3 regions of the Isoptericola sp. NPDC019693 genome follow, and region 1 is predicted to be linked to each of the others. Evidence: riboswitches for the same ligand, from Rfam matches in the RefSeq annotation. Region 1 holds a riboswitch; each other region holds the start of a gene.
The links. A riboswitch is a leader RNA that binds a small molecule or an ion and turns the genes downstream of it on or off. The one in region 1 is predicted to bind S-adenosylmethionine.
Positions count from the first base shown of each region.

Region 2: another riboswitch for S-adenosylmethionine. It lies ahead of ACH436_RS17540 (aminotransferase class V-fold PLP-dependent enzyme); the one in region 1 lies ahead of ACH436_RS03135 (NADPH-dependent FMN reductase).
Region 3: another riboswitch for S-adenosylmethionine. It lies ahead of ACH436_RS15050 (methylenetetrahydrofolate reductase); the one in region 1 lies ahead of ACH436_RS03135 (NADPH-dependent FMN reductase).

Region 1 is NZ_JBIRXP010000001.1:663,208-666,470, reverse strand. It holds gene ACH436_RS03145 (DNA polymerase IV) at 1-287, opposite strand, end outside; gene ACH436_RS03140 (DoxX family protein) at 459-1,022, shown strand; SAM riboswitch class IV at 1,196-1,327, shown strand; gene ACH436_RS03135 (NADPH-dependent FMN reductase) at 1,349-1,915, shown strand; gene ACH436_RS03130 (flavin reductase family protein) at 1,954-2,469, shown strand; gene ACH436_RS03125 (nitrilotriacetate monooxygenase) at 2,483-3,263, shown strand, end outside.
Region 2 is NZ_JBIRXP010000006.1:146,304-149,566, reverse strand. It holds gene ACH436_RS17540 (aminotransferase class V-fold PLP-dependent enzyme) at 1-1,337, opposite strand, end outside; SAM riboswitch class IV at 1,372-1,488, opposite strand; gene ACH436_RS17535 (hypothetical protein) at 1,658-2,161, shown strand; gene ACH436_RS17530 (rhodanese-like domain-containing protein) at 2,413-2,904, shown strand; gene ACH436_RS17525 (O-succinylhomoserine sulfhydrylase) at 2,901-3,263, shown strand, end outside.
Region 3 is NZ_JBIRXP010000004.1:567,772-571,034, reverse strand. It holds gene ACH436_RS15060 (SseB family protein) at 1-225, shown strand, start outside; gene ACH436_RS15055 (NADP-dependent oxidoreductase) at 304-1,215, shown strand; SAM riboswitch class I at 1,309-1,415, shown strand; gene ACH436_RS15050 (methylenetetrahydrofolate reductase) at 1,421-2,443, shown strand; gene metE (5-methyltetrahydropteroyltriglutamate--homocysteine S-methyltransferase) at 2,472-3,263, shown strand, end outside.

The sequences.
Region 1 (3,263 bases):
GCCTCCATGACCTGCGCGCTGGCCGCGTCGTACGCCTCCCGGTCCACCGGCAGGACCACCGCCTCCGGGACCTTGCGGACCGCGACCCGCAGGGGCATCCCCGACCGGACGCCGTGGGCCCGCGCCTCGTACGACGCCGTGGAGACCACGGTGCGCTCGGCCGGGTCGCCGCGGCCCCCGACGATCACCGGACGCCCGGCGAGCTCCGGGCGCCGCAGGACCTCGACCGCGGCCAGGAACTGGTCGAGGTCGACGTGCAGCACCCAGCGGAAGCGGCGCGCGCCCATGCCCCCGAGTGTGCGTCACCGCCCCGGCACCACGCCGCCCGAGGGCGAGGCGGGCGGGTGAGGACCGGGCGAAAACGTGCGGCGGGCGCATCGGTGGGCACGGCAGGGCCTCTCTCCCAGGGCGACCACCCCCGGGTCGCCCCTCCCCGGAAAGCGAGCACCACCATGTCCGTGTCCACCCCGACCCACCGCCCCACGTCGTCGTACCGCACCGCCGGTGCCACCCGAGCCCCGGGCGCTCCCGCGCGCCGCCTCCCGAACGCGCTCGCCCAGCAGGTGGCGCTGCGCCTCGACGTCGCCGTCTCCGCGCTGGCCCGGTTCCTCACCCGTTGGTCGGTGCCGGCGCTGCGCGTCGCGCTCGGCCTCGTGTTCCTCGGCTTCGGCGTCCTGAAGTTCTTCCCCGGCGCCAGCCCGGCCGAGGAGATCGCCGGCCGCACCGTCGAGACCCTCACCTTCGGCCTCGTGCCCGCGACCACGGCCGTGATCCTGGTCGCCGTGATGGAGACGTTCATCGGGCTCACCCTCGTCACGGGCCGGCTGCTGCGCGTCGGTGTCGTCGTGCTCGCCGTCGCCATGGTGGGCATCCTGTCGCCCGTCGCCCTGTTCGGCGACGAGCTGTTCGGGCACGGCATGACGCTGCTCGGCCAGTACGTCCTCAAGGACGTCGTCCTCGTCGCAGGGGGCGCGGTCGTGGCCGCCGCCTCGCTCGGCGCCCGCCTGCGCCTGGAGGCCTGACCGCGGCACGCCCGCACGCTCCCCCGACCGGGGGCCGCCGCCCACACGGGTGGCGGCCCCCAGTCGTGTCGTCGCGCCCCGACGCCTCGCCGTGGACGTCCCGGCGTCCGGATCGTGAGAAGTTCCGGGAGCAGCCTGGCGTTCCGCGACACGGCTGCTATACCTCCGCCCCAGGTCACGAGCCCCAGCGCGAAGCCCCGGCTGGCTGGGCAGCAACCCCACGTCACGGCGGGGTGCTCCGGGAGATGACCAGGCCGCCGGCCGGCCCGTCCGCGGGCCGAGACGCCGCGCGGCAAGCGTGATCGACGGACTGCGAGGTACATCCCATGACCGACCCCACCCGACCCTCCGCCGCCTCCGTAGTGGTGGTCTCCGGCAACCCGCGCGAGGGCTCGCGCACCCTGGCCGCGGCCGAGGCCGCCGGGCGCCGGATCGCCGAGCTGCTCGGCACCGACGACGTCACCACGATCGAGCTCGCGGCGTTCGCGGGCGAGATCCTCACCCCGGACCGCCCCTCCGCGGACGAGGCGAAGGAGCGCCTCGCGCGCGCCACCGTCGCCGTCGTCGCGACCCCGGTCTACAAGGCCTCCTACACCGGCCTGCTCAAGTCCTTCCTCGACCTCTACGGGCCCGACGGGCTCGCCGGGGTCGTCGTCGTGCCGCTCGTCGTGTCCGGCAACCCCGCCCACGCCCTCGCGGGCGAGGTGCACCTGCGTCCGGTCCTGGTGGAGCTCGGCGCCGTCGTGCCCACCCGCTCCCTCACGCTCACCGAGGCCCAGCTGACCGACCTCGGCGCGGCCCTCGACCCGTGGTTCGCCCGCTGGGCGGCACCGCTGCGCCGGGCCGCCGGGACCGCCGCGGCCACCGCCGAGCTGACAGGAGCCGCCCGGTGAGCACCGACCACACCGACCTGTCCGCCGCGCTGACCGGCATGGAGGAGCTCCTGGCCGAGCAGGACGAGCCCCAGCTGTCCCCCGACGAGTTCAAGACGGTCTTCCGCCAGCACCCCGCGGGCGTCGCCGTCGTCGCGCTCGAGCACGACGGGCGGCCCGTCGGGTTCACCGCCACGTCCGTGATCTCCGTCTCCGCGGCGCCGCCGCTCCTGGCGTTCTCCCTGGCGTCCACGTCGTCGTCCTGGCCCGCGGTCTCGCAGGCCAGGACGCTGGCGATCAGCTTCCTCGCCGACCACCAGGACGACGTCTCCGCCCGGTTCGCCACGAGCGGCATCGACAGGTTCGCGGCCGGCGGCTGGACCGCCCTGCCGTCGGGAGAACCCGTCGTCGACGGAGCCGTGTCGTGGGTGCGCGCCCGCGTCATCCAGCGCACCCCCGTGGGCGACAGCTACCTCGTCTCGCTGCGCGCCCTGCAGTCCGGGTCGGACGACGCCTCACCGCTCGTCTACCTCGACCGCACCTACCACCGCCTCGGCGACGAGTCCGCGATCTGAGCACGGAGACACCATGACCACCACCACGACCAGCACACCCTTCCTCGTCGGGCTCGACGTCGACGGCACGGGAGCGCACCCGGCGGCCGCCGCGGCCAGCGGGCTCCCCGCCGCGGAGCTCGTCTCGGCCACCCGGCTCGCACGCACCGTGCGGCACGCCGAGAACGCCGGCGTCACCTTCGCCACGTTCGCCGACGCCCTGCTGCCCGCCGTCAACGGGTCGCCGTCCGCGGCGCGGCTCGACGCCGTGACCCGAGCGGCGTTCGTCTCACGCACCACCACCGCCATCGGCCTGGTGCCCCAGGTGCCGACCACCTATCCCGAGCCGTTCCACGTCGCGACCCAGCTCGCGTCCCTCGACATCGCCGCCGCCGGCCGCGGCGGCTGGCTCGCGGCCGTCACCCGCACCCCGCAGGCGGCCGACGCGTACGGCCGCGAGCCGGTGGCCGACCTCGCTGCCGAGGCGCGCGACGTCGTCCAGGTCGTGCGCGACCTCTGGGACTCCTGGGAGGACGACGCCGTGATCCGCGACGTCGCCACCGGCCGTTATGTCGACCGCGACCGCCTCCACCACGTCGACTTCGTCGGCGGGTCGTTCTCCGTCAAGGGGCCCCTCATCACGCCCCGCCCGCCGCAGGGCCAGCTCGTCGTCCTGGCGGCGGCCGGGGACGTGGCGCCGTCGGTGCGCGACGAACCGTTGGTCGACGTCGCGCTCGTCGGCGGCCCGGACGTCGCGTCCGTCCGCGCCGCGGCGCGGGCCGCCACCGGCCACGAGCCCCACGGCGCCGCCCGCG
Region 2 (3,263 bases), on a different contig from region 1:
ACGACGACCCACAGCCCGTCCACGACGTCGTACTGCGCCTGGGGGCCCTCGGTGACGAGGGAGCGCACCGCGGCGACGAGACGCTCGACCTCCTCGCCCGCCGTGCCGACGCCCACGGACGCGCGGACGGCGCCGGCGTCGAACCCGAGACGGCCGAGCAGCGGGTGCGCGCAGAACCGGCCGTCGCGCACACCGATGCCGTGCTCGGCCGACAGGTACGCGGCGACGAGGCCCGGGTCGTACCCCGTGACGGTGAACGTCACGACGCCCACCGGGTCGACGGCGTCGTCCCACACGTGCACGACCTCGACGCGGTCGATCTCGCCGAGCCCGTCCACGAGCCGGCGCCGCAGCGCGTCCTCGTGCTCTCCGGCGGCCCACGGGTCGAGGGCGGCAAGCTCGTCGCACGCGGCCGCGAGCGCCACCGCGCCCACCACGTTGGGCGACCCGGCCTCGTGGCGGGCGGGGCCCTCGTGCCAGTCGGTCGTCGTGGTGCGCACCCGCCGCACGGCGCCGCCGCCGGCGAGGTACGGGGTGCCGGCGTCGAGCCAGTCGCGGCGCCCGACCAGGGCCCCGGCCCCGAAGGGCGCGTAGGTCTTGTGGCCCGAGAAGGCGACGTAGTCCACGCCGGTCGCCGCGAGCGAGAAGCGGCGGTGCGGCACCAGCTGCGCGCCGTCGAGCACGACGCGCGCGCCCGCCCCGTGCGCCGCGGCGACGACGTCGGCCACGGGCAGCGCCTCCCCCGTGACGTTGGAGGCGCCGGTGAGCGCGAGCAGGGCGTACGGGCGCCCCGCGGCGGCGGCCGAGCTCAGCTCCTCCTCGAGCTCCGCGAGGGTGGCGGCCACCGAGGACCCGCCCGTCACGACGGTCGCGTCGGTGACGCGCTGCCAGGGCAGCAGGTTGGCGTGGTGCTCGATGTCGAGCACGAGCACGCGGCCGCGCTCCCCCGTGACCGGGTCCGCGGGCACGCAGCCCGCGAGCAGGTTGAGCGAGTCGGTGGTGTTGCGCGTGACGATCGTCAGGTCGTCCTCGCGGGCGCCGACGAACGCGCCGATCGTGCGCCGGGCCGTCTCGTACAGGGCCGTGGACACCTGCGACAGGTAGCCGGCGCCGCGGTGCACGCTCGCGTACAGCGGCAGCACCCGGGCGACGCGGTCGGCCACGGCCTGGAGAGCGGGCGCCGACGCCGCGACGTCGAGGTTCGCGTACGGCACCTGGCGGCCGTCGACGAGCGGGACGAGGGTGTCGCCACCGACGACGGGCAGCACGGGCGAGACGTCGTGCACGGTGGCGGGCGCGACGTCGTGCACGGCGGGCGCGGGGCTGAGCGTGGTCATGCGGGATCCTCCTCGGTCGTGCCGGGGAGGTCGCTCCCCGCGCTTGCCCGCGCGCCGGACGGCGCGGGGCCAGGTCGTCACCCGGGGCACCCCGCCGCGAGAGGAGGGTTGCCGGCCAGCGAGCCGGGGCTTCGCGCTGGCGCTCATGACCTGTCGCCCATCGTGAGTGCGCAGCACCACACGGTCAAGCGGAGCCCGGGACCTTCTCACGATGCGGTCGCGTGAGACGCTGGACGTCGGCCCGGCCCGGCCGTCCCCCGCCTCTGCAGCGGCCGCCCGACGGACCACCACCGAGGACCACAGAGCAGCACGGAGTGACCATGCGACGCCTTCCCCGCCGACTGACGCCGATCGCCCTCGCGAGCCTGCTGGCCCTGACCGCGTGCACGGGACCGCAGGCCGAGGGCGACGACGCGGGCACGCCGGGCTCCGGTGCCGCTCCGACCGCGAGCGCCTCCGCCCCCACGGAGGCCGGGGACGCGGCCGGTGGGACGACGAAGGACCCGTCGGCGTACACCGTCCCCCACACGGACGACCACAAGACGATCGTCACCATGGACCGGTCGCAGGTCGAGGCGCTCACCGGCACCGACCTCGGCGAGGGCGTCCAGGACGCGCAGCGCGCGATGACGCAGGCCGACACGTGGGCGGGCGACGCGACCGCCGACCACGTCGACCTCGTGACCGCGGCGGCCGAGCGCGAGTCCGACCGCATCGAGCGGGTGCTCTCGCAGCAGGCCGACGGCCGGGACGTCGAGCTGCGGCTCACCGTCGTGCACCACGAGCACGCGCAGGAGGCCCACTTCGGCGAGGACGACGACTGACGCGCGCAGGCCGCGGAGTGCGGCGAGGCGCCGGAGGCGCTGTTCAGACGCCCGGGCGGCACCGGCACGCGTCGCTCAGGTCGCGAGACGGGGTGCCCATCAGGCGGACGCCTGTCGTACGATCGCCGCGACCATCCCGAGCGGCCGAGTGACGTGGCACGTCGACGCCGCAGCAACCCGCGGGCAGGTCGCCGGCGACGGCGGCCCGTCCGGACGAGGGTGCTACCGCCACGACCGATGGGAGGACTGCGATGAGCACCCAGATCGATCCCCGCCCCGCCGAGGGCTACGCCGGCGACCTCACCCCGCAGCAGGCGTGGGACCTGCTCGCCGCCGACCCGGACGCCGTCCTGGTGGACGTGCGCACCGAGGGCGAGTGGCGCGCGATCGGCGTGCCGGACACCGCGACCGCCGGCAAGCGCCCGGTCTTCGCCGAGTGGGTCCAGGCGGGCGGGCGTCCCAACCCCGGCTTCCTTGCCGAGCTCGCCGCCGCGGGCGTGACCGCGGACCGTCCGGTCGTCTTCCTGTGCCGCTCCGGCCAGCGCTCGATCGGCGCCGCACGCCTCGCGACGTCGTCCGGCCTCGGCCCGGCGTACAACGTGCTCGAGGGCTTCGAGGGCGGCCCCGGCTTCGACGGCGTCCGCGACCGCGAGGGCTGGAAGGTGCGCGGCCTGCCGTGGGGCTCGTACGACGACGCTGCCGCGACGCCGGCGGCCGGGCAGCAGCCGGAGCAGACCCGATGAGCAGCACGCAGGTCCCGACCGGTCCTGGCGCCGACCCGACGACCCTCGGCGGCTCGCGCCCGCTGCCCGCCACGGTCCGGCCCGCGACCCTCGCCGTGCGCGGCGGGCACCGCCGCTCGGACTTCCAGGAGATGTCCGAGGGCCTGTTCCTCACCCAGGGCTACACCTACGGCTCGGCGGCGGACGCCGAGGCCGCGTTCGCCGGCGAGCGGTCCCAGTTCCTGTACTCGCGGTACGGCAACCCGACGGTGCACACGTTCGAGGAGCGGCTGCGCCTCATCGAGGGCGCCGAGGCCTGCTACGCCACGGCGTCGGGCATGTCGGCGGTGTTCAACGCCCTCGCCGCGCTGGTCTCCAGC
Region 3 (3,263 bases), on a different contig from region 1:
CGGGGTGCGGGCGAGCTCGGCGGGCAGGACGTTCCCCTGCTCCTGGTCGACTACTGGGCGCCGGCCCCCGGCGCGCGGTCCGTCGCCCGTCTCGCGTTCTCGACCCCGCACGTCGAGATCCGCGACGCGATCCTCGGCCTCACCGACAAGGTCCTGTTCGCCACCGAGTGGCTCATGAGCGCCCCTGGCGACGTCCTGGACGCGGCCGAACCCGCCACCCCGTGATCCCGTCGTGCCGCGACACCGCCGCGCCGCCGCTGGTCCGCGCGGGCAGGGCGGCGGCGCCTGCGCCAGGATGACCGCGTGCGCGCGATCGTGTTCGAGACCCACGGCGACCCCGAGGTGCTGCACCTCGCCGACGTGCCCGCTCCCGAGGCGGGCCCCGGACAGGTGCGCGTGCGCGTCGAGGCGGCCGCCGTCAACGGCTGGGACGTGAAGTCGCGTGCCGGGGCGCCCGGCGCCCCGGCGTCGACGTCGGCCGTCGTGCCCGGGCTGGAGGTGGCGGGGGTCGTCGACCAGGTCGGCCCGCCCGCCGGGGACGGCGCGGCCCGGGTCGCACCCGGCGACCGCGTCGTGGGCTTCACGGTCGGCGGCGGGTACGCGGAGCTCGCGCTCACCAAGGTCTTCGCGCGCGTCCCGGACGGCCTGGCCCCGACCGACGCCGTCACGCTCCCCGTCGCGGCGGAGACGGCGACCCGCGTGCTGCGCCTCCTGGAGGTGCGCGCCGGCGAGACGCTCCTGGTGCACGGGGCGTCGGGGTCGGTGGGCGCGCTGGCCACCCAGCTCGCCGTGCGCCGCGGCGCCCGGGTGATCGGGACCGCGTCCGCACGGAACCAGGACCGCGTCGCGGCCCTCGGTGCCACGCCGACCACGTACGGCGCCGGCCTGGTCGAGCGCGTCCGCGCCCTCGCGCCCGGCGGCGTGGACGCCGTCCTCGACACCACCGGCGCGGGCGTGCTGCCCGACTCGATCGCCCTGCGCGGCGGCACGGACCGGATCGTCACCATCGCCGACGACGCCGCGGCGGAGCTCGGCGTCGAGGCCAGCTGGCGGTCCGAGCGGGACGCCGGGGACCTCGCCGAGGTCGTGGCCGCCCTGGCCCGCGGCGACCTGACCACCACCGTCGGCGCGGTGCTGCCGCTGGCCGACGCCGCCCGGGCGCACGCGCTCGTCGAGTCCGGGCACGCGGGCGGCAAGGTCGTGCTGGTGCCCTGAGCAGGGCGTTCAGGCCCGGCCGCCCTCCGCGATCGTCTCAGCAGGCGGTCTCATCCTCGCCCGCATCGCGGATGCTGCGTACGATCGCGTGACAAGCCATCCAGAGCGGCCGAGAGTCCTGGCTCGACGACGCCGCAGCAACCCGTTCTCCGACGGAAGCCTCCCGAGGACGAAGGTGCTCACGCCAGGATCGATGGAGTGACGCATGGTCGCAGAGGCATCCCTTTCGCCCACCCCGGTGCTGCCGGCACGCCCGACGGTCTCGTTCGAGCTCATGCCGCCGCGCCGGCCTGACGCCGCCCCCAAGTTCTGGGAGACGGCCCGCCGGCTCGTGGCCGCGCGCCCGGACTTCGTGTCCGTGACGTACGGGGCGGGCGGCGGCGACCGCGCCACCGCGCGCCAGGTCGTGGCCACCCTGCTCGGGGGCACCCCCGTGCTGCCGGTGGCCCACCTGACCTGCGTGGGCGCGCACCGCGAGGACGTGTCCGCCGTCATCGACGACTTCCTCGACGCCGGCACCCGCGCGTTCCTCGCCCTGCGCGGGGACCCGCCGAAGGACCAGCCGGACTGGCAGCCGCCGGCCGACGGCGTCTCGTCCTCGATCGAGCTCGTGCACCTGCTGCGCGAGGTCGAGGCGCGACGCTGCGCGACCGACCCCGGCGCCGCGCTGCGCGGCGCCGCGCGGCCGATGACGATCGCCGTCGCGACGTTCGTCGACGGCAACGTCCAGGCGGGCACCACGCGGGCCCAGGAGGTCCGCCGCCTCAAGGAGAAGCAGGACGCGGGGGCGAGCTTCGCCATCACGCAGCTGTTCTACGAGGCCGCCTCCTACACCGACTTCGTCGCCGAGGCCCGTGCGGCCGGGGTGACGATCCCGATCCTCGCCGGGCAGCTGCCCACGACCGAGCCCCGCCGGCTCCGTCGCGTCGAGGAGCTCACCGGCGTCCGCGCGCCCCGGCACCTGCTGGACGCGCTCGACGCCCTGCCGGACCCGGAGGCCCAGCACGCCTACGGGACGGCGCGGGCCGTGGAGCTCGCCCAGCGCGTGCTCGACGCCGGCGCCCCCGGCATCCACGTGTACACGTTCAACAAGTACCGTCCCGCTCTGGACCTGCTCGAGGGTGTCCACCTCGGCGGACCGGCGCCGGCCGACCACACGTCGGACGGCGCGGACCTGGCCAGAAGGCCGTGGGTACCGAGCATCCCGACCCAGGCTCCCGCCGTCTGACGCGCGGAGCCCGACCTCTGGAGTGCTCATGTCCACCGCACCGACAAGCCCCACCCCCGCCGCGGCGTTCCCCGGCGGCACGATCCTCGGCTACCCCCGCATCGGGCGCCGCCGCGAGCTCAAGCGCGCCGTCGAGTCCTTCTGGGCCGGCCGCTCCGACGCCGTCGACCTGGAGGTCGCGGCCGGCGCCCTGCGCCGCGAGACGGCGCGCCGCCTCGTCGAGCTCGGCCTGAACCCCGACGACGGCTCCGTGCCGGGCTCGTTCTCCTACTACGACCAGGTGCTCGACGTCGTCGCGCTGCTGGGCGCCGTGCCCGAGCGGTTCCGCGACCTGCTCGACGACGAGGACGGCTCGCTCGAGCTCGACGGGTACTTCACCGTGGCCCGCGGCCGCGGCGAGGACGCCCCGCTCGAGATGACCAAGTGGTTCGACACCAACTACCACTACCTCGTCCCGGAGATCAGCGAGACGACGCCGGTCTCGTTCGCCGACCACCGCGTCGTGCGCGAGTACGCCGAGGCCAAGGAGGCCGGCGTCACCACGCGTCCCGTGCTCGTGGGCCCGGTGACGTTCCTGGCGCTGTCGAAGGCCGCCGACGAGGCGGGCGAGGGCTTCCACCCGCTCGACCGGCTCGACGACGTGGTCGCCGCGTACGCCGACCTGCTGCGCGCGCTGGCCGCCGTCGGCGTGCCGTGGGTGCAGCTCGACGAGCCCGCGCTGGTCACCGACTCGCTCGACGTGCCGGCCGAGCGGCTGCACGCGGCGATCGCCTCCGCGTACCGCGCCCTGGCGACCGACCTCACGACCGGCACCGACGAC